DNA from 4 places in the Serratia sp. K1WW1 genome. Region 4 is predicted to be linked to each of the others. Evidence: predicted binding sites of a transcription regulator. Region 4 holds the regulator's gene; each other region holds the start of a gene.
What was found. The regulator CRP, encoded in region 4, controls carbon source genes, mostly activating them, when cyclic AMP is high. The targets are predictions, from matches to a motif close to ATGTGANNNNNNTCACAT.

Region 1 (8,193 bases), 860 kb from region 4:
CGCTCCGCAGGCCAAGGTGCTGGCAGCCAGCTTCAAGACTCCGCGTCAGGCGCTGGAGTGCCTGTTGGCAGGTTGTGAAGCTATTACCTTACCGGTTGATGTCGCAGAGCAGTTTATCAGCGCCCCGGCGGTGCAGGCAGCGGTTGAGAAGTTCGAGCACGATTGGCACGGTGCGTTTGGCACTTTGTCACTGAGCTAAGAGGAGATGCCCCTCACCCTAACCCTCTCCCACAGGGAGAGGGGACCGAAAGTGCCACCATTTGATTATGGTTTTCGTCCTCGACATCAATCCTGTCACAGATTAACTCTTGTACCTGAACGCAGCACCGAACTGGCTCCCCCGAACCCGTGTCCAAGAAGCCCCGGTCTTAACATCGGAAGGGGACCGAAAGTGCCACCATTTGATTATGGTTTTCGTCCTCGACATCAATCCTGTCACAGATTAACTCTTGTACCTGAACGCAGCACCGAACTGGCTCCCCCGAACCCGTGTCCAAGAAGCCCCGGTCTTAACATCGGAAGGGGACCGAAAGTGCCACCATTTGATTATGGTTTTCGTCCTCGACATCAATCCTGCCACAGATTAACTCTTGTACCTGAATGCAGCATCGAACTGGCTCCCCCGAACCCGTGTCCAAGAAGCCCCGGTCTTAACATCGGAAGGGGACCGAAAGTGCCACCATTTGATTATGGTTTTTGTCCTCGACATCAATCCTGCCACAGATTAACTCTTGTACCTGAACGCAGCACCGAACTGGCTCCCCCGAACCCGTGTCCAAGAAGCCCCGGTCTTAACATCGGAAGGGGACCGAAAGTGCCACCATTTGATTATGGTTTTCGTTCTCGACATCAATCCTGCCACAGATTAACTCTTGTACCTGAATGCAGCACCGAACTGGCTCCCCGAACCCGTGTCCAAGAAGCCCCGGTCTTAACATCGGAAGGGGACCGAAAGTGCCACCATTTGATTATGGTTTTCGTCCTCGACATCAATCCTGCCACAGATTAACTCTTGTACCTGAATGCAGCACCGAACTGGCTCCCCCGAACTCGTGTCCAAGAAGCCCTGGTCTTAACATCGGAAGGGGACCGAAAGTGCCACCATTTGATTATGGTTTTCGTCCTCGACATCAATCCTGTCACAGATTAACTCTTGTACCTGAACGCAGCACCGAACTGGCTCCCTCTCCCTACACAAAAGCCCATGATATCCTCAGTTTGTACATTGGGAGAGGGTTGGGGTGAGGGGAGATTGGTGACACACTGCCCCTGACGATTACTTCACACCTGCCACGCCATGCTGGCTGAACCAGGCCAACATGCGCTGCCAACCGTCGGCGGAAGCCTCCGCGTTATAGCTTGGCCGGTAATCGGCGTGGAAAGCGTGACCCGCTTCTGGATACACCACAATTTCCGCATCGGCATTGGCCGCACGGATCGCCTGGCGCATGGTTTCCACCGTTTCTTGCGGAATGCTGCCATCCTGGCCACCGTAGAGCCCAAGTACCGGCGCCGAAAGATCGATCGCTATATCAACCGGATGCTTCGGCGAATTCAAGGTTTTCTCCCCCACCAGCTTGCCGTACCAGGCCACTGCCGCTTTCAACTGCGGGTTATGTGCGGCATACAGCCAGGTGATGCGACCGCCCCAGCAGAAACCGGTGATCGCCAACTTGCCGGCATCGCCGCCGTGGCGCGTTGCCCAGTGCGCAGCGTGATCCAGATCCGCCAATACCTGGCTATCAGGCACCTTGCTGACCAGCTTTTGCATCAGCTCGCTGATTTCGCTGTACTCTCTGGCATCGCCCTGGCGGAAATAGAGTTCTGGAGCGATGGCCAGATAGCCCTGCTTGGCCAGGCGGCGGCACAGATCCTGAATGTGCTCATGCACGCCAAAGATTTCCTGCACGACCAGCACAATTGGGAACGGCCCTTGATGATGGGCCGGCTTGGCGATATAGGCTGGCAGATCGTCCCCCTGCGAAGGGATAGTGGTTTCCCCCACGTGTATATCCTGCACATCGGTCAGAATGGTTGAGGTGGCCAACGGTGCGACGGCCGGGGTAAATCCCCCTTTGGCCTGGTTTAACGTCATTTGTTGTTCTGTTTTCATTGATTGCAGGCTCCATGCGTTAGAGAAAAAGCGCGGCAGTTAACTATAGGCAGATTAGCGCTTATTAGCACCGCATGGTGAATTTTCGCGCATGATAGCAATGGCTGCTCAGACAGCAACTTGGTATAAACTGAGTGGAGATTAAGCGTGTCAGGGTTTTTTATGTGATTTAAATCACAAAAATAATGTAGATGAATTTCTGTTTCTTTATTCAAAGTGATGATCATCACGAAATTTAACAGCGATTGTCAGTAGAATCTCTGTTTGTTCCTCCCAAAAACCGTATCCATGAGGAGTCCCCCATGTCTCAGTCTGACGTTTTCCACCTCGGTCTCACTAAAAACGATCTGCAAGGCGCTACATTGGCCATCGTCCCTGGCGATCCGCAGCGTGTTGAGAAAATTGCCAAGCTGATGGAAAACCCGGTTCACCTGGCTTCCCACCGCGAATTTACCTCTTGGCGTGCAGAGCTGGATGGCAAGGCAGTGATCGTGTGCTCAACCGGTATCGGTGGCCCATCTACCTCGATCGCCGTTGAAGAGTTGGCACAGCTGGGTATCCGTACCTTCCTGCGTATCGGCACGACCGGTGCCATTCAGGCCAATATCAACGTGGGCGACGTGCTGGTGACAACCGCTGCTGTGCGCCTCGACGGTGCCAGCTTGCACTTTGCCCCAATGGAATTCCCGGCAGTGGCGGACTTTGCCTGTACCACGGCGCTGGTTGAAGCCGCCAAGGCCAGCGGTGCTACCACGCATATCGGCGTGACGGCCTCTTCCGATACCTTCTACCCAGGCCAGGAACGTTACGACACCTATTCCGGCCGTGTGGTCAGCCGCTTTAAAGGCTCGATGGAAGAGTGGCAGTCGATGGGCGTGATGAACTATGAAATGGAATCCGCCACCTTGCTGACCATGTGCGCCAGCCAGGGCCTGCGTGCAGGGATGGTTGCTGGTGTGATCGTTAACCGCACCCAGCAAGAGATCCCGAATGCGGAAACCATGAAGAAGACTGAAAGCCAGGCGGTGCAAATCGTCGTTGAGGCAGCTCGCCGTCTGCTGTAATCCAAATCCTCGTTAAAAGCGGGCCGTTTGACGGCCCGTTTCTCCTTCTGTTACGGTTATCCCCCTCTGCGTCATGCTGCTGGCCTTCTGTTGTCTGTGTTTGCCGATTGCTGGCTGATGTGGCGGCATATCCCGAGACAATCAATGTAAGGACGTCTTATGACCGCTCAGATCCTGCTCCATCCTTCACTTGCGCCGTTAGACGGTGGCATCAACTTCCGCGATTTAGGCGGCAACAGCGTGGCCGATGGCCGCCGTATCAAACGCGGGCTGCTGTTTCGTTCCGGCGCTCTGGATCGCTTGAGTGAAAACGACTGTAGCTACCTGGCTCAGATGCCAATGCGTTCGGTGCTGGATTACCGCGACTTCGACGAAGTGCAGGCAAAACCTGACGTGCTATGGTCGGGAGCCGACTATTACCACGTGCCGGCCAACCCGCTCAGCAGCGAAGTGAATGCCAACCTTGAAAAACTCACCGACGAAACGCTGGCCAAGTTTGATGCCCGGGCCTTTATGCTGGAGCTGTACCGCCGCCTGCCGTTCAATAACGGCGCCTATCGTCAACTGGCACAACTGTTGGCTCAGCCTGAAGGCGGTGCGATTGTGCAGCACTGTGCGGTAGGCAAAGACCGTACCGGAGTTGGTTCGGCGATGGTACTGCTGGCGCTGGGTGCGGATGAGGCTACGGTAATGGAAGATTATCTGCTGACGGAAACCACGCTGGCGAGCTACCGTGAACACATGCTGGATCAGATCTCCAGCCGCCTGAACGACGCCTCGGTGGCGCAGTTTGCCTATGTGCTCAGCGCACGTGAAGAGTTCCTGGCGACCGCGTTGGGTTGCATTCATGAGCAATATGGTTCCAGCAGCCGTTGGTTGGAAGCCGAATATGGTCTGGGGCAAAGCCAGCTCGAGACGTTGCAGGCGCTCTATCTGGAATAACGGCACCATGTTTAACCGGGGTTTAACCAGTGAGGTGGGGTACTGCGTATCTTTGAGGTCGGATCCGTTCTCAAAAGGGGCAGGCTATGAACCTCAATGACGTGATTAACTGGGTTAGCGAAACAGTGCGCCAGCATGAAGCCTGGGCGATCCCGATCGTCTTCTTCCTGGCGTTTGGCGAGTCGCTGGCCTTCCTCTCGTTGTTGCTGCCTGCCACGGTTATTCTGCTGGGGTTGGGGGCGTTGATTGGCGAGAGCGGCATTGCCTTCTGGCCGATCTGGGCGGCGGCGGCGGCCGGTGCCTTCTTTGGTGACTGGCTCTCCTATTGGGTAGGCTATCACTATCAGGGGCGTGTAGCCCATATGTGGCCGCTGTCACGCAATCCACAGCTGTTGGTGCGTGGCCATGCATTTTTTGAGCGCTGGGGCGTGCTGGGCATCTTCTTTGGGCGCTTCTTCGGGCCGTTGCGCGCCGTAGTACCGCTGGTGGGGGGCATCTGTGCCATGCCGCAAACCGCGTTCCAGATTGCCAATGTGGCCTCGGCAATGGTCTGGGCCTTCGGCATCCTGGCGCCAGGCGCCTTTGGTATCAAATGGTTTACCCAGTGGATGGCATGAACCGGTGCCTTGCCAATAACCGCATATTTTAATTATTCCGCGTCACAGTGAGAATTCGATCACGAATTTATCCTTAACCGGCGTTTTTTAATTCCCTTATTTTTTTAACAGTGTTATTTTCCCAATAAGTGGATTGTTACTGTGAATAAACAGGCAAAACCCAAACCCGTTGACGAACCAATGTCATGGGTTTGGGTTTTTTTTCGCCCTTATTTTGGCAAATGATCTGCCGATGATTAAAAAAATTAACCTATAGGCGTTATTTTGTTCACTAAGGAAAAACTAATGAAAATTAAAACCTGGCTACTGGCCTCCGTACTTGCCGTTTCCTCTGCTGCAGCCTTCAACGTAACTGCCGCGCAAAGCGACAGCGTCGATATCTATTTTGCTCGCCACGGTAAAACGCTGCTCAATACCTACGATCGCGTGCAGGGCTGGGCTGACTCACCGCTGACACCGGCCGGGATCGAAACCGCACGCTATCTGGGTGCCGGGTTGAAGGGGATCCCTTTCGATAGCTTCTACACCAGCGACGCTGGCCGCCAGCGGGAAACGATGCAGGTGATCCTCAAGGAAATGGGCAAGTCGGACGCCAAGGTCACGGAACTGACCGACCTGCGCGAAATGTTCTTCGGCGGTTTTGAAGGGCGTGCTAACGCAGAAATGGCCGACGCTGCGGCCAAGAAGCTGGGCCTGGCCTCGGGTGCCGAGATGTTCAAGCAAATGGGCGAAGGCAAGATCAGCCTGATCCCGATGGTGGATGCCATTACACAAAGCGATGATAAGCAAGAGGCGGAAAGCGCGCAGCAGGTCAAAACCCGTATGCAACGAGCCTTGCATACCATGGTGCAGAATGCGGTAAAGAATGGGGATAAAAACATTCTGGCGGTCTCTTCCGGGCTCTCGATGCAGATGATGATTTCCGATATGACCGATAATCCGAACAAAAATAAGCCACTGACTAATGCGGCCGTCGTCAAGATGACTTATAAAGACGGGAAATATACCGTAACCGATATTGGCGATATGACTTATGTCGCTAAAGGGAAAGCGTTACTCAATAAAGCACCTTGATTATTACCCAATAAAATAACCCACCCTTTTGGCTCGGGGATATTATCTGGGGCGATAGCATATCGCCTCGGCAGGGATTTTCTATACCTTTTTCGGGGATAACAATAATGAAACGTTCTGCTTTAAGCTGTCTGGTCGCTATTTCGCTATTCTCTACCGCGGCCCAGGCCAGCGTTGATGACGTCCTGAATTCGCCCTTTTTCAGCGACAGCCATGCTGAACTGTCGCTGAAAAACTACTGGAAGTACCTCAAGGAAGATGCCGCCAACCCAAAAGAGGTGCATAACGCCTGGGGGCAAGGGTTGGCACTGGGCTATCAGTCCGGCTATCTGGCGGACTTTATCGGCGTTAATCTCGATTACTACAGCGCGGTAAAGCTGGGTGCCAGTGATTACTTCAATACCCGTGGGGTCCTGTATAACAACGGCCCTGGCAACCGCAAAGAAAACGCTGCTGGCTACAGCAAGGTGGGCCAGCGCTATATCAAGCTGAAAGGCGACGTGGGCGGCGCGGCGCTGAATGCGCAGGCAGGCTGGCAGGTGCTGCGTAACTACGGCGTGATTTCCACCTCTACTCGCCTGTCGCCGACGACTTACCTGGGGTGGTCCGGAGGCGTGTCCGGTGCAGGGCTCTCTTTGCGCGGCGCGTATGTTGAACGTTCGATGGATCGTAGCTCACCCGACAGCCTGCGTTTGCAAACTAACGATGGTCGCTATATCAACCATCTTGCCAGTGCCGAGCTGGGTTATGAGAATAAAGCATTTAACGGTCAACTGGCCTACGGAGAATCTCAGGACTATCTGCGCCGTCAGATCTTGCGTATGAGCTACAAGGTCGATGAGAAACTCAGCCTGGGCAGCCAGATTTACACCACTCAGGCGCTGGATGACTATAAACAGATGGCGCTGAGCAAGCGCAACTTCGATCATAACGCCAACCACTATGCGCTGGATGCCAAATGGCAGGAGCCGCTGTGGAGCGTCAAGGTCGGCGTCGCCCATACGCGAGCGCCGAAGGGAGAGGGCCAGCTTGGCTTCTACCCGCGCCATATGTCAAAAAACTCACGCGGGACCTTCACCTCCATGGCCTATGCTGGCGAAGACTATATGCGCGATGGCGAAACCATGCTGGCCACCATGGCCGAATACCGCATCACGCCTGAGTTTACCGCCGGGCTGGCGGGCAACGTTGGCCAGTTCAGCTACCAGGGCGCAGCGGTGCGTACCGGTGAGATCAACGTCTTTGGCCGCTGGGCTCCCTCCCATCCCAAGCTGAAAAACCTGACGGTATTCGCCATGGCCGGGCCGGGCTGGTCTTATAAGAACAGCAATAAAACGCCGATACTGGTGGATGGGCATTCCCAGACCTCCCACTCGCTTTCCACCGAGTTTATCGCCGAATACCGTTTCAAACTGTTTTAACCTGCCTTATTAGCGCGGTACCTCCGTGGTTACCGCGCTCACTTCCACATAAAAACAGACTGGACATCCATACAGGCTCCCTTTAACGTGGCAGGCAACAGGCGTAAAACGCGCCGCAAGTGCATGCATGACAGGAGGCAGGGTGGATACCAGTTTGGTTTACGGTATTGGTGGCGTAGCGATAGGTTTACTGCTGGGGTGGCTGATCGCCAGCCTGCGTGCGCAGCAGCACGGTGCGCAACATGAAACCGACATGCGTCTGCTGGAACAGTCTTTACAGCAGGCACAGCTTGAAACTGCCTCCCGCCAAGAGACGCTGCAACGCCAGGAACAGCTGCTGCGGCAAAACGATCTGGAACTGCGCACCCTGCACAGCCAACTGGCCGCCGGGCAGGAGAGGCTGCAACAGCTCAACCATTGGCGCAATGAATGTGAATTGCTGAACCAGGAGCTACGCGCACAGCGTGAAGTCAACAGCGCTCAGGAAGCGGAACTGCGTGAGGTGACGATCCGCCTGGAAGAGACTCGGATGGCCGCAGAAGAGAAACAGCGGCTGTTGATCAGCAGTGAACAGCGTTTGACCACCCAGTTTGAGAATCTGGCCAACCGCATTTTCGAAAACAGCGGCCGTAAGGTAGATGAGCAAAATAAGCAAAGCCTGGATCGCCTGTTGCTGCCGTTACGCGAGCAGTTGGATGGTTTCCGCCGCCAGGTGCAGGACAGTTTTGGCCAGGAAGCCCGCGAACGCCATACATTGACGCACGAAATCCGTAATCTGCAACAGTTGAATGCGCAAATGGCTCGCGAGGCGCTCAACCTCACCAAGGCGCTAAAAGGCGATAACAAAACCCAGGGCAACTGGGGCGAGGTGGTGCTGAGCCGCGTGTTGGAAGCCTCTGGCCTGCGTGAAGGGCATGAGTATGAGACGCAGGTCAATGTGCGGCTGGATAGCCAAAGCCGCA
Region 2 (8,193 bases), 1.3 Mb from region 4:
GAGAACATCAGTGCAAACAGTGCCAGTGGTTTTTTTATTTTAAAATTATTTCTTTGATACATAGAAAAATTCCGTTTTCTATCTACTAACCCAGAACTATTTAATTAAATGATTTCTAGATAATGAGGAAAATATGTCACCCTGCAACCAGGGTGACATACGGCTAATAGTATTATTCTGTAATAATGGTATGGATCAGTTTTGGCGCTTGCGCCTTATCGGCAAGGGTGATGCTGTCATAGATTTTCGCCATGACGTTCTCCACATCTGGGCGGTTGGCATGGATCGTTACCAGCGAGTCACCGATGGCGACCCGATCGCCAACTTTTTTATGCATCATCAGGCCCACGGCCAGATCGATGTCATCTTCCTTGGTGGCACGACCGGCACCGAGCAACATGGCTGCCACACCGATTTCGTCGGCCACAATGTTGGCGACCACGCCCGCCTGCTTGGCGGGGACTTCAATCAGGTATTTAGCCTGCGGCAGCTTCTCTGGATGATCCACCATTGAAGCATCGCCACCCTGGTTGGCCAGGAAGTCACGGAACTTGGCCAGCGCCTTGCCGTTATCGATCACCTCTTGCAGCATGGCGCGCGCAGCCGATAACGAATCGGCCTTCTTCGCCAGCACGACCATTTGGCTACCCAACTGCATGACCAGTTCGGTCAGATCTTCCGGGCCTTCGCCACGCAGCGTATCGATGGCTTCCTTCACTTCCAACGCATTACCGATGGCGTAGCCCAAGGGCTGCGACATATCGGAGATCACCGCCATGGTATTACGGCCCACGTGGTTACCAATGCGCACCATCGCCGTGGCCAGCTCGACGGCATCCTCGGTGGTTTTCATAAACGCACCGGCACCGGTTTTCACGTCCAGTACGATGGCATCGGCACCCGCCGCAATCTTCTTGCTCATGATCGAACCGGCAATCAGCGGAATAGAGTTCACCGTACCGGTCACATCACGCAGCGCATACAGCTTTTTATCCGCCGGGGTCAGGTTACCGGTCTGGCCAATCACCGCCACCTTGTCGCGGTTCACCAGCTCGATAAACTGTTTGCTGGAGATTTCCACGTGGAAACCGGCCACCGCTTCCAGCTTATCGATAGTGCCACCGGTATGCCCCAGGCCACGGCCCGACATCTTCGCCACCGGGATATCCAGCGCCGCTACCAACGGTGCCAGCACCAACGTAGTGGTATCACCCACACCGCCGGTAGAGTGCTTGTCTACCTTGACGCCTTCAATCTCCGAGAGATCGATCACGTCACCGGAGTTCACCATCGACATCGTCAGATCGGCACGCTCACGATCGTTCATATCCTGGAAGAAGATCGCCATCGCCAGCGCACTGGCCTGGTAATCCGGAATATCACCCCGGGTGTAGCCGTTAACAAAAAACTCAATCTCTTGCGTAGTCAGCTCTTTTCCATCGCGCTTTTTGGCGATGATATCAACCATTCTCATTGTCTTTCCCCGGATATTTATTTCTGTAAATCGATTTTGTAAACGGCAAAGCCGATATCGTCTTTTCCTACCAGCGTCATTGGGTGCTGCGCGGCCTGCAATATGTAATCAGCCGCATTCTGGCTTGGTGAGGTCTCGATGCGGATATCCAACGGCTTATCCGCAGTAATTTGCGCGATCCGCCAGTTGTTTTTTACCTCTGGCGTATATGCGCCATGCTGTTTGGTCTGCTCGGAGATGTAATTGGCCACGATAGTGCGCACTTCATCCGGCGAGGAGATAACGATATTTTTTTCACCCGTACCGGCGAACTTGCCGGTAAATGCCCGGTAATTGTTCACGGCAACCAGGAATGGCGCGTCTGCTACCATCGGCTTACCTTTATAGGTCAACGACTTGATACGCTGGGCCTGTGGATTGATCACGTTGCAATCCACGTCATAACGCGCTGGCTGGGTTACGTCGATCTGATAGCTCAGATCGTCAAACATATCGAAGTTGTACGCCCGGAAGCCGTTCCAGTTGAGCAGGGGCTGTGGCTTATCGCTGTTCACGTCGATCTGGTTGTACATGCCCGCAGAGCACTCCAGCCACTCTTTCAGCTCGCTGCCTTTCACTTTCACTGCCGCCAGCGTGTTGGAATACTGGTACAGATCGGCCGCATTACGGAAGCTCAGAGGCCCTTTACGCATATCGACGAAGGCTGCCGGGTCGTTCTTCCTGCCACCCGCTTTGAACGGTGCCGCAGCTGACAGTACTGGAATATCCGCCAAATCCGGATCGCCCTGAATAAAGTGTTCAACGTAGGCTTTCTGCGCCGCACGGATGATCTGGATGGCCGAGGAGTCCTGCACTAATGACAGATAGGTATTGGTATCTTCGGCAATGGTGCCAATCGGCTTGTTAACGAACTCACGGGTCTCGTTATGCGCTTGCTCCAGCGTTTTCACCAGCGTGGCCTTGGCATCGACCAGCGATTTGTCATTCTTCTTATCAAAGATTGGGCGAGCTTCTGCACGGCTGGAGACCACCTTCCAGTTATTGGTTTCCCCTTCCAGCACCAGATCGATCACCCCCAGGTTATCTGCCCAGTGGCCCGGCATGACTGCTGGTACGCCGTTGACCGTACCCTTTTCAAGATCTACCCCAGGAATAGCGGCGAAATCCTTGCTTGGGAAGATACCGTGAGAGTGGCCAAAGGTAATGGCATCGATACCTGGAACCTGCGTGAGGTAGTAGACCGAGTTTTCTGCCAGCGCCTTGTAAGGATCGGCAGAGATGCCGGAGTGGGCGATAGCAATCACGATATCCGCCCCTTCCTTACGCATCTGTGGCACCAGCTCCTTGGCGGTTTCGGTAATATCTTTGGCGATCACCTTGCCCGACAGCTTGTCCTTGTCCCACAGCACAATCTGTGGCGGTACGAAGCCGATATAACCGATGCGCAGCTTATGCTCTTTACCTTCGGTATCTTTTACCGGCGTATCCACGATCAGGTACTGTTTGAAATACGGCTTGTTGGTCTTGGCGTCATAGACGTTGGCGTTGATGTACGGGAATTTGGCCCCGCTAATCGCCATTTTCAGGTAATCCAGCCCGTAGTTGAACTCGTGGTTGCCCAGGCTGCCGACCGCATAATCCAGGGTGTTCATCGCCTGATAAACCGGATGTACATCGCCCTTCTTCAGGTTGGCGGCAGCATAGTCCGCCATCGGGCTACCCTGGATGATATCGCCGTTATCGACCAGCACGCTGTTGGTCGCTTCCGCGCGGGCAGCATCAATCAACGTGGCCGCTCTCACCAAGCCGTACTGAGCGGTGGCTTTATCTTTGTAATAGTCATAATCCATCATGTTGCCGTGAACGTCGGTGGTTTCCATGATACGGAGATCCACCGTTGCGGCATGCGCAGCGCCTGCAACCAACAGGGCCAATAACGATAGCTTGAGGGGAGAAGTCATTTTCATCACATATTCCTTATTGTTATAGCGTTAGCAGACCACAACCTCTCGATGTGGCCTTGAGCTAATTAAAAGAAGAAACCTACGACGGCGGCGTTCAGGAAGCTGACCAGCGTGGAGCCGTAAAGCAGCTTCAGGCCAAAGCGGGCTGCGGCGTTACCTTGCTTGGAATCCAACGCCTTGATGGCACCGACGATAATGCCGATAGAGGAGAAGTTGGCGAACGACACCAGGAACACCGAAATAATCGCCATGGTACGTTCGGAGAAGTTGTAGTCACCCTGCGACAGGTTGAGCATGGCAACAAATTCGTTGCTAACGATCTTGGTTGCCATCAGGCCACCGGCCTGCACCGCTTCGTGCCACGGTACGCCCACCAGGAAAGCCAGTGGAGAGAACACGTAACCCAACACGCCTTGGAAGGAAATGCCAAATGCAGCGGTGAATAGCGCGTTAGCCATGGTGATCAGTGCAATAAATCCAATCAGCATCGCGCCAACGATAATCGCCACCTTGAAACCATCGAGGATGTATTCACTCAAGACTTCGAAGAAACTCTGCTTCTCCCCTTCAATGACATCCAGAATGTCTTCCTCAGGCTTGACCTGATAAGGGTTAATCAGCGACGCCATGATAAAGCCACCAAACAGGTTCAGCACCAAGGCAGTCACCACGTAGCGCGGATCAAGCATCACCATGTAAGCGCCCACAATCGCCATTGATACCGTCGACATGGCCGAGGTACACAGCGTATACAGGCGGTGCTCCGGCAGCAGGCCGAGCTGTTTTTTTACCGAAATGAACACTTCAGACTGGCCGAGGATCGCCGAAGCCACCGCGTTATAGGACTCTAGGCGCCCCATGCCGTTGACCTTGCTCAGCGCCAGGCCGATGTACTTGATGATAAAGCCCAGGATGCGCCAGTGTTGCAGGATGCCGATCAGCGCGGAGATAAATACGATAGGCAGCAAAACGGACAGGAAGAACGAGATCTCGCCGTGATTCACCAAACCACCAAAGACGAAGTTCACACCTTCGTTGGCATAGGAAAGTAAATTGCCAAATACCCCGGCGATCACGCCAATCACTTTATTGCCTACGTCGGTCTTCAGTAGCAGTGCGGTCATCAAAAACTGGCAGGCCAGCATGACGAAAATCGGACGATAGCGGATGTTTTTGCGATCGTTGCTCACTAAAAGTGCCAAAATACAGATAGTAACGATACACACTATCCCTATGATATATTTCATTTTTTCCCCAAAATTATCTGCGAACCTTTACGTTCTGTTGACCAGCCTTGTACCCTGGCAGATGCCGGGAACTAATGATGTTATTATCGAAACATAACACAGACAATATGTTATTAAAGTTACACGGATCACATTTAAAAATCACAATAACCTTAAAATACATATATGTAACATGTTGCACCTGTCACTAACATTGAGATGATTATGGATGAGGCAGAGATGAACATTGTTGGGGGGAGTTTTTTGATTTCTGGCTTCGGGCGTTTGAGGGGGAGAAAGGAGAAGGCTGGCGCAGGAAGGTAGCCCTGCCCTTGCTTGAAATTAGAGCAATCGCTCGGCTTTGTGACAGAAACCCATTGACGACACAGGGCCAAATACGGTTTAATGCGCCCCGTTGCCCGGATAGCTCAGTCGGTAGAGCAGGGGATTGAAAATCCCCGTGTCCTTGGTTCGATTCCGAGTCCGGGCACCATCATTTAGAAGAACCCGCCTATGGCGGGTTTTTTGCTTTCCAGGCAATAATCCTTTGACCTACGCACTGCGACCGGGATTTCACCTTGTTGAGTCTAATTTCTCATGATTTGCTTAAAGGCATTAGCGGTATTTTTGATGGCCACTTCTGTTGGTAAGCGTACCATCGGACTGGCCCCGTAAAAACCATGGCAGTCTGGGCAATGCGAGAGAATATAGGCTACATCCAGTAGCCAGGCAGCATAGGTATCCTCCTACCGTCTCCATCGCTTCATCCATGCCACATTTAAAAATATGATCCCGAGCATCTAAGCTAATCCTTCGCCCAGAGCAATCACTTCAGTAATCAATGCCATCGTTCATAGTGACTATGCATAGAGCCGTAGCTACATTACGTGGGTAAAGTCATATGCCAGATATGGATTAATATAGCCGTTCAACTGTTCTAATCCTCACGACCTCAATTTCGATAACATTTCAAATGTAGAGTCGTCGTCTTGAAAGAGGCTTCAGATGCCTCTTTTTAACATCATTTCGCTATTACTTTCCGTTGAGAAGATGTTCGACAAAACAGGAAAAGAAAGTTAATGAACGTCCCAGAGTTGCTGAATAAGGTTGAAAATATGAAGTTCTGAATACCCCTGATAAGTATCGCGAAAGGCATAAGCAATAGTGTCATTGATCTCAATATCCCATCGCCTATAGCTCTCATAGGGGTAATAGCAATAAAAAACCTCCTTTATTTTCTGCTTAATTTCTGTTTCGAACAACCCACAACCCGAATGACTCAGACAATGGACTATAACATCAGAGCGCCTCATGTTATTCGCATTCCTAAGGGAAATGTAAATCAAATGCACTACAATATACTATCGCAACTCAATTAATAGAAGTTAACACGCAAATAATAAAATTAAAATTAAACTTAAATAAAATTAATAAAAAATAAAGCAATAATTTTTTTAACGCAGGTACTTACCTCGATAAATGTATGTTAGCATCATTAGATGTTCTCATGTATCTACAATAACAATACCAGCCAAACATCTTCTATATGTCTAAGGTCAACAAACCCCATGTAATAAACTCTCTTTTCTAATTTGTTCAAAAAATAAATTCACCAGTAAAATAAATAAGGTATTTAACAATGACAAATAAATGGTTAGTACTTTCACTGATCATCGCAATGTATCTTCCTGTGTCAATCGATGCCACAGTTTTACATGTTGCTGCTCCGACACTGTCTATCGAGTTAAATGCCAGCAACAATGAACTACTTTGGATCATCGATATCTACTCGTTAGTCATGGCATGCTTTCTACTGCCAATGGGTGTGCTCGGAGATAGAATTGGCTTCAAGCGGCTTGCTTTGATGGGGAGTGCAATTTTTTGTGTGGCTTCTCTTTTTGCCGCGATTTCTATCAATGTCATGTCATTAATATTGTCGCGAGCTTTTTTGGCTCTAGGGGCCGCGATGATCCTACCCGCGACCCTCTCAGCATTGCGGCATACCTTTGCCGATGAAAAACAACGTGCCATTGCACTTGGCGTATGGGCTGCAGTGGGTACAGGTGGTGCTGCCATGGGTCCTCTGGTTGGTGGGGCTTTAATGGAGTATTATCATTGGGGCATGGTATTTGCTATCAACGTGCCGTTGTGCCTACTAGTTATCATAGCGACATTGACGCTACCTTACCAAGTTAAGATTGATAGATCAAAAAAGCTACCCATAGTAGATTCCATATTCTTAATAGTAGCTATACTTCTCTCCATTTTTTCAATTAAGACAGGATTCAGTGAGGGTTTTAATTACGTTAAAACTGCCATGCTATTTTCCGGTATTTTCATGATCGTGATGTTTTTTAAATATCAGGCAAAAACAAACTCCCCCATGATCGACGTGTTACTTTTTAAAAACAAGGTAATCATTGCCGGTATAATTATGGCTCTCACAGCCATGATCTCACTTGTTGGGTTTGAATTGCTGATTTCTCAAGAATTACAGCTTGTTTTTGGCAAAACTCCACTTCAAGCAGGCCTTTTCCTGTTACCGTTGATGATCGCCAGCAGCGTTTGTGGTCCTATCGCTGGTTGGCTTGTCTCCTTCATTGGTTTGCGTCAAGTCGCGACAGGGGGATTGCTGCTTAGTGCAGTCAGCTTTATTGGAATGGCGATGACTGATTTCAATTCCCAAGTCTATATGGCTTGGGCATTCATGATACTTTTAGGTTTTAGTGTTGAAGCCTCGCTGCTGTCCTCAACCGCAGCTATTATGAATGCAGTCCCAAAAGAAAAAGCCGGTGCGGCTGGTGCCATCGAAGGGATGGCCTACGAGTTAGGCGCCGGAATCGGCATCGTGGCCTTTGGTCTGATGATGTCATACTCGTATATGAACGCCCTGTCTTCTACAATCGAACCTTCTTCAATTGATTTTGAGAAAACCAAAGGGTCACTAAGTCAAGCTATGCAGTACATTAATAGCCTAACTCCTATGCATGGGGAGCAACTTTTTTCGAAGGCCAAAACGGCCTTTTTAGCATCACACACGCTTGTTTTATCTCTCGCTGCATCGATTTTATTCCTGCTGGCGGGTCTCATCTATAGACTGCTATCAATAAAATCAGCGGATATTAAATAAAAACAGAAACCACACGAAAATTTGATACCAACCGCATCAATCGCAACCTGACAGATTTCATTTTTCACAAATTAACTTTGTCGGGTAAGGTGCTTGTAGAACACTTCAATGTAATCGGCAAAACCCAGGCCATGTCCCGGTTTTTGTCGATTCTCTTTCTGATCCGCTCTTTTTTAGCGAACTGAAGAACGATTCTGCCACCGAATATCCCAGCAATTTCCTCAAAGGCTCACACTCGGTGTCGCCCACCAGAACCGTTGCCAATCATTGCTACAGTACTGCTCTCCCTATCGCTACGCTTCCAGTTGGTTTGATCTATCAGCAACACCCGGCAACAAACATGCTAGCCACTATCGTGAATTAATCCCGTTATATTTCCTAGCAGATTGATTGACACTC
Region 3 (8,193 bases), 410 kb from region 4:
TGGGGACCAGAAGTACGCGAGAGTGTTGCAGGGCTGCTGTAACAGCTAGCGACTCCAGCGCCGCAGTAAACGGCTTTTTAACCCGGTATCAAAGCGCCAGATATGATCGAAGATGCGCATGATGCCGGGTTTGCCATAGGCTGACATCGCCACCGCATGAAAGCGTTGTTGGTGGCTGTGCTGCTGTGACTTCACCTTCTTGATCACCTCTTCCGGCAACCGCTGGGCAATAAAATCGGAAATAATCACCGCATCGGCGTCAAACCAGTCGCTTTCCGCCATTTTGCTGACGGTGGCATTCAGGCAGGCGGCCAAATCCGTCCCGCCACGAAAATGCTGGCCCAGGAACCGCACCGCCTGTTCGATACCGCTGGCGGCCGTCAGTTCATAGTGCACAATCTGGCTGGCAAACAGCATGATGTAGCAGCGGCGGTTATCTGCCAGTGCGATGCGCAGCAGTGCCAGGCAAAAGGCCTTGGCGCATTGTTCATTAAAGCCGCCCATTGAGCCGGAGGTATCTACGCAGACAATAAACGGCCCGCGTGGCTGCCGGTCCTGCTGCTGATGGGTGACCTGGCGCATCATGATCTGTTCCTGCCAGGCATCCCCTTGCAGGCGATAGGTCAGCAAGCGTTTTTCCAGCAGCCGCCGGTAAAACTCAAATTCCAACTCTTCAATGCCCAGCGCCGCCAGTTCGGGTGGCAGTAGCCGCAGGATATCGTCACTTTGATGTATACCGCTGACCTCTTCCGGCTGAATGGCGGGTACCTGCACCATTACCCGGTACGGTTCAGGTTGCGCATCTTGTTGCTGCACCGCCTTGGCTTCATAGCTGCGGCCCAGTTGCTGTGCCAGCTTTTGTAGCTCTGGCTGCTGTTGCAGGAAGTCTCCGTACTCCACCAGCCGTTGGTAGTCACCGCGTTGTAACTGGCCTTTGCTCATATCCCACAATCTGCCTGCGGCCGTGTCGTTCTCTGCCAGCACCGGTTCCAGTGCGCCGCTCAGCGCCAGCCGTTCTTGCAGCTCGGCCATCAGTTGTTCACGCTCCTGCTCCAGTAACTTATGGTGCAGCATCGTGGCCTGCAGCGTCAGGCTAATGCGCCAGCGTTGCAGAAACAGGGTCTGGAAGCTGCCATCGAGCGGATGAGCGGGGAGGTCGGCGGCGTCCACCATGCTCCGTGCCTGGGCGTAAAACGGCGATGCGCATTGGCGTAGCAGATCGAGCGTATCGTCAAGGTTTTGCGAGAACTGGCCGTGGCTTTCCAACTGGCACTGCTGATAGCGGTAAAACTCTTGCGCCAGCACCGGCGGCACTACGGCTTGCTGAATGCGATCCTTCAGTTGCAGCTTCCATTGAGGCAGATCGCGGTTGATCGCCCGACGTATCGCCGGGAATTTATTGAAAAACACCGCTAACTGCGGCGTGGCCAACAGGCCAATGATCAGCTCTTCGATCAGCTCGCCTTCGGAGATCGATAACAGCATATCGAGCGTTTCGAGGCTCAGCATGGTTACTGGCCGCGCATTTGCTGGGACAGCTGTTTGATCTGCTCGGCCACCTGCAACAGGCTGGCTTCAATTTTCGCCAACCCGGCGGCAGGGGTGAACAGGCAAGGCTGATGCTGGCTGAATAACCGCCGCTGCTCTGCCTGGCGCTGGCTTAATGTTTCTAATTCGTCCAGGAATTCTGGCGGGGTTCCTCCAGTCGGCTTACCCGGCATGGCCAGCAGGGAGGGCTGGCGGCTGACGTCTAACACGGTCAAGTGCAGTTGCTCATCAACTTCCAGATCGATCTGCTGGGCAAAACCAATGCCGTTGAGCTTGGCGCGCACGTCACCGCCTTTTTGCAGCCAGTTTTCCAGCATGCTGCTTTCGATACTCAGATGGTTAACCTGGATGTCGTGCAGCTGTAACGGTTTTTGCAGCAGCAGCGTCAAAGTGGTGCCGGTGAGCGGATGCTCCAGCACGTATTGTGGCTTGCGGCTGAACATGCCGCCTTTTTTCACCAGTTGGATGGCCTGGCGATGGCTCTGCTGCTGTTGATGCTGCATCCAGCGGGTGTGGATCTGCTGTAGCTGGATCAACAAGGTTTGCTGCTGATAGGCTTGTTCGGTCAGCAACTGATCGATTTGTTGCTGTAGCAACTTTAATGATGTCCGATCGTGCCACAGGCAATCCTTCAACAGCATTAAATCCAACGGCACAATGGTGTCGCGGCCGCTGAAAAAGGCGCAGGCTTGCAGTAAGCGCAGGGATTTCTTCCAACGCCGGTCGGAAACATAAGGTGCCTGTTCCAAGGCGTCTAACCGTTGGCGCAGCAGAAAGATCAGTTCAAAGCAGTTTTCCGGCAGTTTGACTTTATCGATCATCGGTTGCCATTGGTGGAATTCTTCATCGCTGATGCTCAGCGCTTCGGGCACCGGGTTGTCGCTTTCATTCTGGCGGGCCACCAACAGCGAGCGAAAATTCTGCTTATCCTGCACCTTATCAAGCCACAGCCGGATCAGCATACGGTCATACAACGCTTCAAGGCTGCTATCGGCCTCGGGTAACTCATTGGAGGCGGTGACCAGCAGGCGCAGGGGAATGGGCTCTTCACTATTACCGTTACGGAAGCGGCGCTCGTTGATCGCGGTCAGCAGGGTATTGAGGATGGCTGGGCCAGCCTTCCAGATCTCATCAAGAAAGACGATCTCGGCTTCGGGCAGATATCCCGCAGTCAGGCGCTGATAGCGGCCTTCATCTTTCAGAGCCTGGATCGACAGCGGGCCAAACACCTCTTCCGGCGTGGAAAAGCGCGTCATCAGGTATTCAAAGGAGCGAGCGCTGCGGAAGGCAAATTTCAGCCTGCGGGCGATCAGGCTCTTGGCGATCCCCGGCGGGCCCAGCAGGAACACGCTTTCGCCGCACAAGGCCGCCAGCAAGCACAGCCTGATAGCCTCTTGCCGTTCATAAAGGCCGCTCTCCAGCGCACTGCTGAGGCGGGCGATCCGTTCTGCCAGAAGTGTTGATGACGCCATAAAATAGCTCGCGTTGTCCGGAGGTTAGAGCCTGCCACCCAGGCCGACAGCCAATCTTGCTAGAGAATCCGATGATAAACCATCATTATTTTTAGCCCTATAGCTGGTTGATTAGTAAAATTTTTCTATGCTCAACAAGGGGGGGAATTCACATTTTGTTTATTTTTGGGACCCGATATAAGAGTAGGCAAGTAGTATAAATGATGCATACTGTGCGCCTTTTACCGGGTGTGACGGATCTTAGAGCCCATATCTTAAGCCTGATGCGGATGCGTCGGTTGACGGATGATCTAGCAAAAGAAGCAAACTATGAGCACAGAACATAAACAGTCTTTATCGGCGGTTACCCTGGCGGCTATTGGGGTCGTTTACGGTGATATCGGCACCAGCCCGCTCTATACCTTGCGAGAATGTTTTTCCGGCCATTACGGTTTTGACGTCCGGCCCGATGTGGTGTTTGGCTTCCTTTCCTTAATCTTCTGGATGTTGATCGTCATTGTTTCCCTGAAGTATCTCACCTACGTCATGCGAGCGGATAACGCCGGTGAAGGCGGGATACTGACGTTGATGTCTTTGGCAGGGCGCCATACCTCGGCGCGGACCACGTCTTTTCTGGTGATCCTGGGCCTGATTGGTGGCAGCTTCTTCTATGGCGAGGTGGTGATCACCCCGGCGATCTCGGTGATGTCGGCGATCGAAGGGCTGGAGATTGCCGCCCCGTCGCTGGATCCCTATATCGTCCCGCTCTCCATTCTGGTACTGACCTTACTGTTTGTAATCCAAAAACATGGCACCGGCAGCGTGGGCAAGCTGTTTGCTCCGGTGATGTTGCTGTGGTTTATCGTGTTGGCAGTCCTAGGAGCGCGCAGCATTATCTCCAACCCGGAAGTGTTGCAGGCGCTGAACCCGAAATGGGCCTTCAACTTCTTTGTTGAATATAAGAAGGTGTCGTTCTTCGCGCTCGGTGCGGTGGTGCTGTCGATTACCGGTGTGGAAGCTCTGTATGCCGATATGGGTCACTTTGGCAAATTCCCGATCCGCCTGGCCTGGTTCACCGTGGTACTGCCTTCGCTGGTGCTCAACTACTTCGGCCAAGGGGCACTGCTGCTGAAAAATCCGGAGGCGATCAAGAACCCGTTCTTCCTGTTGGCCCCCGACTGGGCACTGATCCCGCTGCTGATATTGGCCACGCTGGCCACGGTTATTGCCTCGCAGGCGGTCATTTCCGGCGTCTTCTCGTTGACCCGCCAGGCCGTTCGTCTGGGCTATCTGTCACCGATGCGCATCATTCATACCTCGGAAATGGAGTCCGGCCAGATCTATATCCCGGTGATCAACTGGACCCTGTATATCGCCGTGGTGTTGGTGATTGTGGGCTTCGAACACTCCAGCAACCTGGCCGCGGCCTATGGTATTGCGGTGACCGGCACCATGGTATTGACCAGCATCCTGATCACCTCCGTCGCCATCAAGAACTGGCATTGGAATCGCTTCCTGGTGGGGGGCATTCTGGCAATCTTGCTGATTATCGATGTGCCTATGTTCTCGGCTAACGCCCTGAAGCTGTTCTCCGGCGGTTGGTTGCCATTGACGTTGGCCCTGGTGATGTTCCTGATCATGATCACCTGGAAGAGCGAACGCTTCCGCTTGCTGCGCCGGATGCATGAGCACGGTAACTCCCTTGAAGCACTGATTGCCTCACTGGAAAAATCACCGCCGGTTCGCGTGCCGGGTACCGCAGTGTTTATGTCGCGGGCGATTAACGTGATCCCGTTTGCCCTGTTGCATAACCTCAAGCACAACAAAGTGCTGCATGAGCGGGTGGTGCTGCTGACCTTGCGTACCGAAGATGCTCCTTATGTGCATAACGTCCGGCGGGTGACGATTGAACAACTGTCGCCGACCTTCTGGCGGGTAGTGGCCAGCTATGGCTGGCGTGAAACGCCGAACGTTGAGGAAGTCTTCCACCGCTGTGGGTTGGAAGGGCTACCATGCCGGATGATGGAGACGTCGTTCTTTATGTCCCATGAATCGCTGATCCTCACCAAACGGCCGTGGTACCTGTTCCTGCGTGGCAAGCTGTTTATCGCCCTGAGCCGCAACGCATTGCGGGCTGCCGACCAGTTTGAGATCCCGCCCAACCGGGTCATCGAACTGGGAACCCAGGTCGAAATCTAAAATAAGGGCTCAGCATTTGCTGGGCCCTTATTTTTTAGCTACGCTTTGTCGAACGTGAGCGAAACGTTTCGATGGCGATCACATTTCCGCTATTACAGGGTTGTCTTCCCCTGCTGATTTTCTACACTGACTCAATAGCGAAACGTTTCGCTGCTGGAGTTTACTCATGAAAAAAGGCGTACTACTGAATTCTGACGTTTCTGCGGTGGTCTCTCGTCTCGGCCACACCGATCAGATTGCGATTTGCGATGCAGGCTTGCCGATCCCGGCCGTGACGCCGCGTATCGATCTGGCGCTGACCCAAGGGGTGCCGACATTCTTGCAGGTTGTCGGCGTGGTGACGCAGGAAATGCAGGTAGAGAGCGCCATCCTGGCGGAAGAGATCGTCAAGCATAACCCGTCGCTCCACCAAGCGTTGCTGGATCAACTGACGCAGCTTGGCCAACGCCAGGGCAATACCATCAGCATCAGCTATATCAGCCACAGCGCGTTTAAAGCGCAAACCGAACATAGCCGGGCCGTGATCCGCAGCGGAGAATGTTCGCCCTACGCGAACGTGATCCTGTGCTCCGGCGTAACTTTCTGAGGCGCCTATGCAACCTTTACTGCAACTGAAAGGGATCGATAAGGCCTTTCCCGGCGTGAAGGCGCTTTCTGGGGCCGCCCTGAGCGTTTATCCCGGCAGGGTGATGGCGCTGGTGGGGGAAAACGGTGCCGGCAAGTCCACCATGATGAAAGTGCTGACCGGTATCTACAACAAAGATGCGGGCAGCCAATATTTCCTTGGCAAAGAAGTGGCCTTTAACGGGCCGAAGGATTCGCAGGAAGCGGGTATCGGCATCATCCACCAGGAATTGAACCTGATCCCGCAGCTGACCATTGCCGAGAACATCTTTCTTGGTCGTGAGTTCGTTAACCGCTTTGGCCGCATCGACTGGAAACGCATGTATGCCGAAGCGGACAAACTGCTGGCGCGTTTGAACCTGCGTTACAGCAGCCACCGGCTGGTGGGGGAATTGTCGATTGGCGATCAGCAAATGGTGGAAATCGCCAAGGTGCTGAGCTTTGAATCCAAAGTGATCATCATGGATGAGCCGACCGATGCCCTGACCGATACCGAAACCGCCTCGCTGTTTAAAGTGATCAACGAGCTGAAAGCCGAAGGCCGCGGCATTGTCTATATCTCCCACCGCCTGAAAGAGATCTTCGAAATCTGCGACGATGTGACCGTATTCCGTGACGGGCAATTTATTGCCGAGCGGCCGGTTGCCGAATTGAATGAAGATTCGCTGATTGAAATGATGGTTGGCCGCAAGCTGGAAGAGCAGTATCCACGCCTGAACCTGCCGCGCGGTGAAAAACGCCTGCAGGTGAGCCACGTTTCCGGCCCAGGCGTGCATGACGTCAGCTTTACTTTATACCGTGGTGAGATTTTGGGTGTGGCTGGCCTGATGGGGGCTGGACGTACCGAGCTGATGAAGATCCTGTACGGAGCGGCGCCACGTAAAAGCGGCACCGTGAACCTGGACGGCCATGAGGTGGTGACTCGTACTCCTCAGGACGGCCTGGCCAACGGCATTGTCTATATCTCCGAAGACCGTAAGCGCGATGGCCTGGTGTTGGGGATGTCGGTGAAGGAAAACATGTCGCTGACCGCGCTGCGCTATTTCAGCCGTGCCGGTGGTGGCCTGAAACATGCCGACGAGCAGATCGCCGTCAGCGATTTTATCCGCCTGTTCAATATCAAAACGCCGTCGATGGAGCAGCCGATTGGCCTGCTTTCCGGCGGCAATCAGCAAAAAGTGGCGATTGCCCGTGGCTTGATGACCCGGCCAAAGGTGCTGATCCTCGATGAACCGACACGCGGCGTCGACGTCGGGGCCAAAAAAGAGATCTACCAGTTAATCAACCAGTTCAAGCAGGAAGGGCTGAGCATCATTCTGGTGTCTTCGGAAATGCCGGAGGTGCTGGGCATGAGCGACCGCATCCTGGTGATGCATGAAGGCCACCTCAGCGGCGAATTCCCGATTGAACAGGCCACCCAGGAAGTGCTGATGGCAGCAGCCGTCGGCAAGCAATACGGCGTAAAGCAGGAGTAATCAGATATGAGTTCACAAAGTGTTGCAGCTAAGCGCTGGTTCAGTAAAGAGTGGCTGTTGGAGCAGAAATCGCTGATTGCCCTGTTGGTGCTGATTGCCGTGGTGTCTTCGATGAGCCCGAATTTCTTCACCGTTAACAACCTGTTCAATATTCTGCAGCAAACCTCGGTGAACGCCATTATGGCGGTCGGCATGACGTTGGTGATCCTGACTTCCGGCATCGATTTGTCGGTCGGCTCGCTGTTGGCGCTGACCGGGGCGGTAGCCGCTTCGATTGTCGGATTTGAAGTCAATGCGGTGGTGGCTGTGGCAGCTGCGCTGGCATTGGGGGCTGCGGTAGGGGCCTGCACCGGCATAATCGTGGCCAAAGGCAAGGTTCAGGCATTTATTGCCACCCTGGTGATGATGCTGTTACTGCGCGGCGTAACCATGGTGTATACCAACGGTAGCCCGATCAATACCGGTTTTACCGACGTTGCCGACACCTTCGGCTGGTTCGGGATTGGCCGCCCGTTGGGCGTTCCTACCCCGATCTGGATCATGGCCATCGTGTTTGTCGCCGCCTGGTATATGCTGCATCACACCCGTCTTGGCCGCTATATTTATGCGCTGGGTGGCAACGAAGCGGCTACCCGCCTTTCCGGTATCAGCGTCGATAGGGTTAAAATCATCGTTTACTCCCTGTGCGGCCTGCTGGCGGCACTGGCTGGGGTCATTGAAGTGGCGCGCCTGTCCTCTGCGCAACCTACTGCGGGTACCGGCTATGAGCTGGATGCTATCGCCGCGGTGGTGCTGGGTGGTACCAGCCTGGCTGGGGGTAAAGGGCGCATCGTCGGTACCCTGATCGGGGCGCTGATCCTTGGCTTCCTGAACAACGGTTTGAATTTACTGGGTGT
Region 4 (8,193 bases):
GACTACGGCGAGCACGAACGTTCGCTGGAACAGAAGGTCGACGACGTGCGCCGCCAGTTGAAAAGTGGCGAAGTGGTGCTGGTGTGGTCAGAGCTACATGAAACCGTCAACATCATGCCTCGCGGGCAGATCCGCGCCGGGCAGGAGGAAATTTAGTCTTATTGCGCGCTATGACTGAGGGAAAAAATCAGGTAACAATGCAGTATTGCAAACCAACGCGCACAATTTCGCCTTGGGCGAAAGGGTATCAGCCATACTAAAAATCTCATTCTGAGCCTGCGCATTTAATACGGAGTGACCCTCGATCATGTCTGCCAAACATCCCGTTATCGCGGTGACCGGTTCCAGCGGAGCCGGCACCACCACCACCAGCCTGGCGTTTCGCAAGATTTTTCAGCAGCTAAACCTGCGCGCTGCCCAGCTGGAAGGCGACAGCTTCCACCGTTACACCCGGCCGGAAATGGATGCGGCAATCCGTAAAGCCCGCGATATGGGCCGCCATATCAGCTACTTCGGCCCGGAAGCCAACGACTTTGGCCTGCTGGAGCAGAGCTTTATCGAATACGGCAAGAACGGCACCGGCCGCTCACGTAAATATCTGCATACCTACGACGAGGCGGTGCCTTACAATCAGGTTCCTGGCACCTTCACGCCTTGGGAGCCACTGCCCGCCCCCACGGATGTCCTGTTCTACGAAGGGCTGCACGGCGGCGTAGTGGCCGATCAGATCGACGTAGCCAAACATGTCGATCTGCTGGTCGGCGTGGTGCCGATCGTCAACCTGGAGTGGATCCAGAAGCTGATCCGCGATACCGGCGAGCGTGGCCATTCCCGTGAGGCGGTGATGGACTCGGTAGTCCGCTCGATGGAGGATTACATCAGCTACATCACGCCACAGTTCTCGCGCACCCATATCAACTTCCAGCGCGTCCCGACGGTGGATACCTCCAACCCGTTTGCCGCCAAGGCGATCCCTTCTCTGGACGAAAGCCTGGTGGTGATCCACTTCCGCGGTCTGGATCAGATCGACTTCCCTTACCTGCTGGCGATGCTGCAAGGATCGTTTATCTCGCATATCAATACGCTGGTGGTGCCGGGTGGCAAAATGGGGCTGGCAATGGAGCTGATCATGGCACCGCTGGTGCAGCGGCTGATGGAAGGCAAGAAGATCGAATAAGTTATCGGGCGCGGCTAATTTCCGCGCCCGCCGTCGTTAGCGCATCAACAGGTGGCGGATAAAACCGACGTGCAGTTTCACTCCGATCTGCATCGCCGCCTCATCCAGTTTAAAACGGGGATTATGTACGCCGTAGGTGGCACCGATCGCCTCGTTACCGCTGCCGATAAACAGGAAGCACCCCGGCACTTTCTCCTGATAGGAGGAGAAATCCTCGCTGCCAAACATCGCGCTGGTCAATTCCCGCAACGCCTGTGGCCCTACGGCTTCGGCCACCACCTCGCGCGCAATGGCGCAGGCATCAGGGTGGTTATTGCCGATGGTATAGCCACGCGTCCAGTCAACCTTGTAGCTGGCACCGTGCGCCTGGCTGATCCCAGCGACAGTTTGCTCAACCAACAGCGGCACCCGATCACGGACTTCCTGATTATGAGTGCGTAGCGTTCCTGCCAACCGGGCGCTGTCTGGAATGACGTTATAGCTGTCACCTGCCTGGAAGGTTGCCACCGTCAACACCGGGGCATTTAACGGATCAAGCTTACGTGCCACGATCTGCTGCAAAGCGCTAACGATTTCCGCACCAATCGGCACCGGATCGATACACAGATGCGGCATCGAGCCATGCCCCCCCTTACCCTGCAACACAATGTCGAAGTTATCGCTGGAGCCACTGAACACGCCCTGCTTCATCCCCACCTCACCGGTCGGGAAGTTGGGCATGACATGCAGGCCGAAGATCATCTTCACGCCATCCAGAACCCCCAGGTCTACCAGCTGTTGGGCTCCGCCCGGTGGCACTTCTTCGGCATGCTGGAAGATAAAACGCACCGAGCCTTGCAGCTGCGCCTGCAACTGGCACAGCACGCTGGCCGCGCCCAGTAACATCGCGCTGTGGGCATCATGACCGCAGGCATGCATCACCCCTGGCCGGGTCGAGCAGAAAGGTTCGTCGCTTTCCTCCTGGATCGGCAAGGCGTCAATATCGGCACGCAATGCATAGCACGGCCCCGGCGCTGCGCCCTGCAATTCGGCAACCACGCTATTCGGCGTAGGACGGGTGATCTTCAACGGACCAAGGCTAGCCAGTTGTCCGGCTATGTAATCTGCCGTCTGCGCCTCTTGAAACGACAACTCCGGATTCGCATGGATATGACGCCGCCACTGCAATACCTGTTGTTCCACACCGTCAATCAGTTGTTCAATGTTCATGTGCATACTCCTTAATTCAGTGCCGGTTGGCGTGCTTTGCCCGCCAATGGCAGGATCACCAGCCCGGAAACCACCATAGCCAGTGCCAAAAAGATAAACGTCGTCATGTAGTTGTGGCTGATGGTGATCAGATATCCCATGGCGATAGGGGCCACAAAGCCACCCAAGGTGCCGCCGGTGTTAATCAGCCCCATCGCTGCCCCCATCACTTCCGTAGGCAAGCGCTTCATAGGCAAGGTAAACACCGTGACGAACGAGGCCATCAGGAAGATATAACCCAGGAACAAGAACAGGCTGGCCGTCAGAGCCGATTCGCTGGTAAACACCAGCCAGATGCACAAGGCGCTGAGCAGGGAACTGAAGAAGATCACCCACGGCTCATGCCCTTGCAGGTAGCGCCCGACCAGCCAGCCGGTGCCGAGTGAGGAGATCCAGATCCCCAGACCGCCGGCTGCCACCACCATGCTGGAGACGTCAAGCGGCATTCCGCGCTGCTGTACCAGGAATTTCGGCAGCCAGGCCATCAGGCCGTACGACGGGATGTTGATACAGAAAATCGCCACAAACAGCAGCAGCACGATTGGGTTTTTCAGCAGAGCCTTATAGTTGGCTGCGGCTGCCCCAGCTTTGGCGGGCGCCACCTGTGGCGGATTGGGCACCAGCCACAAGATGCAGGCGGCAATCAAGAATGCCAACAGGCCAAGCGCAGAGAACGACCCACGCCAGCCGATGTGATCCAGGCAATAGACCGCGACCAGCGGCCCGACGGTCATCGCCAACCCGGCGGAGGACAGCAGAATGGACTGCGCGAAGGTGCGCTGTTCCAGTGGGAAATTCGCCACCACCGCCTTGGCGCAGGAACACGGATAGCCGGAGTGGCCAATGCCGGACAGGAAGCGGAACGTCACCAGCAGGCCCAGGCCGAACCCCAGAATGCCAAAGCACAGGGCGAATCCCCCCAGCAGCAGTAACGAGCTGCACAGCACTTTCTTAAAGCCAAAGCGGTCATTGAGCCAGCCCGCCGGTATCTGGAACAGGGAATACGCCAGGAAAAACATCCCGGTAACGTAGCCCAGTTGTTCCGGCTGTAGATTGAACTCGCGTTCGATAGGTAGCAGCGCAAAACCCATCACGGTTTTATCGATGTACACCACGACATAGCCCACAAACAGCAAAAAAATCATTAGCGAACGATTTTTCATCGCCGATATTCCTTTAAGTTATCACCCAGGCTGCCCACCAGCGTGGCGGGCGTAGTTTAATAATGTGATCCAGGTCACTTTATAGTTTTAATAACAGTCACTTACATCAACGCGCTGAAATTATCGCCTTTTGCCGAGCGGCATAAGATACAATTTTGTAAGGGGTGATGCTTTTTATTGATAGGGTGGGGAATGCGCTATTTACCGAAGTTACAGCAGTTGAAAGTCTTCCAGCAGGTGATCCGCAGCGGCAGTATTCGCGGGGCGGCACGCGCGCTGGAGCAATCTCAACCGGCGGTGAGCCGCACCATCCGTGAACTGGAACAGATCCTGGAAACCCAGTTGATCAATCGCAGCAGTCAGGGAATGACGCTGACCGAAACCGGCCGCGCCTTCGCCCTGCGAATGCAGTTGATCCTGGAGGAATTGCAGCGCGCCGCCGACGAGATCCAGCAGTTGAATCAGCATTCGCAAGGTAACGTCGCCATTGGCTGCTCTTCGCTACTCGCCCTGACGGTATTACCGGAACTGGTCGAAGCCTTTAAACAGCCGTTTCCGCAGGCCAATCTCCTAATCCGTGAAGCGCAGCTTTCTACGCTACTGCCAGCATTGCGCGAAGGCCGCCTGGATTTTGCCGTGGGTACCGTCAGCCCGGAACTTCCTCTGGAGGATCTGGTGCGTGAACCGCTGTTCAACGCCTCTTTTTGCATTATCGCACGCCAGGGGCACCCACTGGCGCAGGCCACCTCGCTGGACGAACTGCGTGAGGCCAAGTGGTTATTACCGGAAACCGATATGGGTTATTACCAGCAGTTGCGTGCGGTATTAGGCACCTTCTATCAGCAATTGAGCCGTTCGCCCATTCGCTCGGACTCGGTGACCTGTGGCTTGAATATGGTGCTGGAGGCGGATTATCTGACTATCGTGGCGCGGGCGATGAGTGCACCGTTCCATTTGCAGCATCGGCTGGTGGCATTGCCTATCGACACCTTGCCACAAGCGCAATATTGCGTGCTGTATTCACAGAAATCGCCGCTAACCGTGACGGCACGGCGATTTCTTGATTTATTGCGTGCACACTGCCTGCGCTACCCTTGGTAGGATCAGGCCACTTCGCGGATTTCGAAGCTGTGGGTAATGCTGGCGGCTTTACCCAGCATCAAGGAGACGGAGCAGTATTTCTCGGCAGAAAGATCCACCGCACGCTCGACAATCTTATCGGTCAGCCCTTTGCCGGTGACGATAAAATGCAGATTGATATGGGTAAACAGACGCGGTGCTTCTTCACGACGCTCGGAGGTCAGTTTTACCTCACAGTCACGCACATCGTTACGCCCTTTTTGCAGGATCGACACCACATCGATGGCGCTACAGCCGCCGACGGACATCAACACCATTTCCATCGGGCTTGGCGCTTTATCGCCTGCGTTGCCATCCATCAGAACCTGGTGACCAGACGCAGACTCACCCAGGAATGTCAGCCCTTCTACCCACTTAACTCTTGCCTGCATGTTACACACTCCGGTTAATTTCTTAAAAACAGGGTACGCTTTCGCATACATTCTGGCAACGTAACCTGACGCTAATCATGCTGAAGCGAGACAACACAAGACACCCGCCTCACTCTGTGCTACAAACAGAGCCGCAATAACTCTTTCCAGGTCACCGATTTCAGGGATATGTCCAAGGAAAGGCCCCTATATTGGTTTGTTAACAGAATGTAGCTTGCAGCTCTCCCTGCAAGTTAATATGCTAGAGCACAAGCGTATTTCTATAACACGCCTCAAAACCTGTTGATAGCCACAATTAAAACACCGGGCTATAAGCACGTTTTACAGGGAACTCTGACCCCTGTGATACAAGGCAGCGATAACAACAGAGGATAACAGCGAATGGTTCTCGGCAAACCGCAAACAGACCCGACTCTCGAATGGTTCCTGTCTCATTGCCATATCCACAAATATCCATCGAAGAGTACGCTTATTCACCAAGGTGAAAAGGCCGAAACGCTTTACTACATCGTCAAAGGCTCCGTCGCGGTGCTGATTAAAGATGAAGAAGGCAAAGAGATGATCCTGTCCTACCTTAACCAGGGGGATTTCATCGGCGAGCTAGGATTATTTGAAGAAGGCCAGGAGCGTAGCGCCTGGGTACGGGCCAAAACCGCCTGTGAAGTGGCTGAAATTTCCTACAAGAAATTCCGCCAGTTGATCCAGGTTAACCCGGATATCCTGATGCGCCTGTCCGCACAGATGGCTAACCGCCTGCAAGTCACCTCAGAGAAAGTGGGTAACCTCGCCTTCCTTGACGTTACCGGCCGCATTGCACAGACCTTGCTGAACCTGGCAAAACAGCCTGATGCCATGACTCACCCAGACGGCATGCAGATCAAAATCACCCGCCAGGAAATTGGCCAAATCGTCGGTTGCTCACGTGAAACCGTCGGTCGTATTTTGAAAATGCTCGAAGATCAAAACCTGATCTCCGCGCACGGCAAAACCATTGTCGTGTACGGTACGCGTTAATCCCCAGAGAAACGGTGCAGCAATGCGCCGTTTCTTTACCTGCTGAATAGCCAACCATGTGGCGCCGCCTGATCTACCACCCGGAAGTCAACTACGCACTGCGGCAAACGCTGGTGTTGTGCCTGCCGGTGGCGTTTGGTTTGCTGATTGGCAACCTGCAACTCGGCATGCTGTTCTCGTTGGTGCCCGCCTGCTGCAACATTGCCGGGCTGGATACGCCACACAAACGCTTTTTCAAACGCCTGGTCGTGGGCGGCTCCCTGTTCGCACTCAGTAGCCTTCTGCTGCAACAAGCCTTGCTGTGGGATCTGCCGTTACCCTTGCTGATGCTGGCAATGGCGCTGTTGCTCGGCGTAAGCGGTGAGATCAGCCCGCTGCACGCACGCCTGCTACCAGCCGCATTGGTCGCCGCCATCTTTTCCCTCAGCATGGTAGGCACCGTGCCAATCTGGCATGCCCCTTTGCTGTATATCGTCGGCACCGCCTGGTACGGGCTGTTTACCTGGGCCTGGTTCAAGCTGTGGAAAGAGCAGCCGATGCGCGAATCTCTAAGCCAGCTGTATATGCAGCTGGCCGACTATTTTGAAGCCAAATACTCATTACTGACGCAGCACACCGATCCTGAAACTGCCCTGCCGCCGCTGTTGCAACGCCAGCAGAAAGTGATGGACCTGATCAGTCTGCTATACCAACAGCTTAATTTCCTGCCCCATGCCAATAACCTGGAGCAAAAGCGCCTGCGACGTACGTTTCAGGTGGCGCTCGATTTGCAAGAGCACATCACCGTCAGCCTGCATCTGCCGGAAGAAGTGCAAAAGCTGGTGGAGCAAAGCCAGGCCGAAGCGATTATCCGCCGCAACGCCCAGGTGATCGCCACGCGCCTGCGCGTTGTGGCCGACGATATTCTCTATCATCGGCACTCTGCGCGTTTCAGCATGAAGAATGAGCTGGCGGCGCTGGAAAAAGTGGCCTCACAGCATGCCGATAACCCGGTTGGGCAGTTCTGCTATTACCACTTCAGCCGCATCGCGCGCCTGCTACGCACTCAGCACCCACTTTACCGCCGCAATCTGATGGCCAATCAGTCACGCCTGCCTTTCTGGCCTGCGGTGGTGAGCTATCTGTCGTTTAAATCCAACGCCCTGCGCAACGCCGCCAGGCTGGGGGTCATTCTGGCGGCAGGCAGCAGCCTGGGTATGCTGTTCAACCTGCCAAAACCCTATTGGATCTTGCTGACCATCATGCTGGTCAGTCAAAACGGCTATAACGCCACGCGGGTGAGGATCCAGCACCGTGCCCTCGGCACGTTGGCCGGGCTGGTGATTGCCGCTGGACTGTTGCAACTACAAATGCCGGAAAGCGTGACGCTGAGTATCATGTTGGCCATCACCCTGGCGGCCTATCTGATCCTGCGGAAAAACTACGGGCTGGCGGTGATGGGCTTCACCGTGACCGCCGTCTACACCTTGCAGCTCCTGGCGCTGAACGGTACCCATTTCCTGGTTCCCCGCCTGATCGATACCCTTATCGGCTGCGTACTGGTGTTTGGCGGCACGATCTGGCTATGGCCGCAGTGGCAGAGTGGCCTGCTGCGTAAAAACGCCCATCAGGCTCTGGAGCACGATCAGACGGCACTGCGACTCTTGCTGGAAGAACAGGAACCCGACCCCAGCGAGCTGGCCTACACGCGCATGCAGGTCAATCAGGCACATAACGCCCTGTTTACCTCACTCAATCAGGCGATGCAGGAACCGGGGTTTGAATCGAATTATCTGGCTGATATGCGGCTGTGGATCACCCATAACCAGTTTATCGTTGAACACCTGAATGCGATGACCATTCTGGCGCGCGAGCACTATATGCTGACGCCAAAGCTGGCGCAGGAGTATCTGCAAACCTGTGAGATCGCCTTGCAGAGCTGCCAGCAGCGGTTGGAATATGACGGCCCGAGTACCAGCAACAGCATCATGCAGCCGCCAGACCTGCACCCGGACATGCCGGTCACCGAGATGGAACGCCATCTGCGGCGGATCCTTTCTCACCTGACCGTGATGCATACCATCTCGTCACTGGCGTGGCG

Region 1: the regulator CRP is predicted to act here: its motif matches at 2,276-2,293, upstream of udp (uridine phosphorylase).
Region 2: the regulator CRP is predicted to act here: its motif matches at 4,802-4,819, upstream of ACX9GU_RS04145 (NupC/NupG family nucleoside CNT transporter).
Region 3: the regulator CRP is predicted to act here: its motif matches at 5,265-5,282, upstream of rbsD (D-ribose pyranase).

What each region holds. Positions count from the first base shown of each region.
Region 1 covers NZ_CM147697.1:440,197-448,389, forward strand. Annotated here, with positions in the region: gene fsa (fructose-6-phosphate aldolase) at 1-199, shown strand, start outside; gene ACX9GU_RS02035 (dienelactone hydrolase family protein) at 1,277-2,113, opposite strand; gene udp (uridine phosphorylase) at 2,416-3,177, shown strand; gene ACX9GU_RS02045 (tyrosine-protein phosphatase) at 3,337-4,119, shown strand; gene ACX9GU_RS02050 (DedA family protein) at 4,206-4,736, shown strand; gene ACX9GU_RS02055 (histidine phosphatase family protein) at 5,028-5,810, shown strand; gene ACX9GU_RS02060 (OprD family outer membrane porin) at 5,918-7,231, shown strand; gene rmuC (DNA recombination protein RmuC) at 7,374-8,193, shown strand, end outside.
Region 2 covers NZ_CM147697.1:921,191-929,383, reverse strand. Annotated here, with positions in the region: gene ACX9GU_RS04160 (OprD family outer membrane porin) at 1-62, opposite strand, end outside; gene ACX9GU_RS04155 (pyrimidine-nucleoside phosphorylase) at 173-1,474, opposite strand; gene ACX9GU_RS04150 (bifunctional 2',3'-cyclic-nucleotide 2'-phosphodiesterase/3'-nucleotidase) at 1,492-3,435, opposite strand; gene ACX9GU_RS04145 (NupC/NupG family nucleoside CNT transporter) at 3,504-4,685, opposite strand; tRNA gene ACX9GU_RS04140 (tRNA-Phe) at 5,082-5,157, shown strand; partial or broken gene ACX9GU_RS04135 (phosphoenolpyruvate hydrolase family protein) at 5,252-5,383, opposite strand; gene ACX9GU_RS04130 (MFS transporter) at 6,304-7,794, shown strand.
Region 3 covers NZ_CM147697.1:5,966,636-5,974,828, reverse strand. Annotated here, with positions in the region: gene asnA (aspartate--ammonia ligase) at 1-42, shown strand, start outside; gene viaA (ATPase RavA stimulator ViaA) at 46-1,509, opposite strand; gene ravA (ATPase RavA) at 1,512-3,020, opposite strand; gene kup (low affinity potassium transporter Kup) at 3,330-5,198, shown strand; gene rbsD (D-ribose pyranase) at 5,365-5,784, shown strand; gene rbsA (ribose ABC transporter ATP-binding protein RbsA) at 5,792-7,297, shown strand; gene rbsC (ribose ABC transporter permease) at 7,304-8,193, shown strand, end outside.
Region 4 covers NZ_CM147697.1:5,553,762-5,561,954, forward strand. Annotated here, with positions in the region: gene ACX9GU_RS25295 (YheU family protein) at 1-156, shown strand, start outside; gene ACX9GU_RS25300 (phosphoribulokinase) at 308-1,177, shown strand; gene ACX9GU_RS25305 (amidohydrolase) at 1,214-2,392, opposite strand; gene ACX9GU_RS25310 (MFS transporter) at 2,398-3,588, opposite strand; gene ACX9GU_RS25315 (LysR substrate-binding domain-containing protein) at 3,781-4,689, shown strand; gene ACX9GU_RS25320 (OsmC family protein) at 4,692-5,099, opposite strand; gene crp (cAMP-activated global transcriptional regulator CRP) at 5,481-6,113, shown strand; gene ACX9GU_RS25330 (YccS/YhfK family putative transporter) at 6,170-8,193, shown strand, end outside.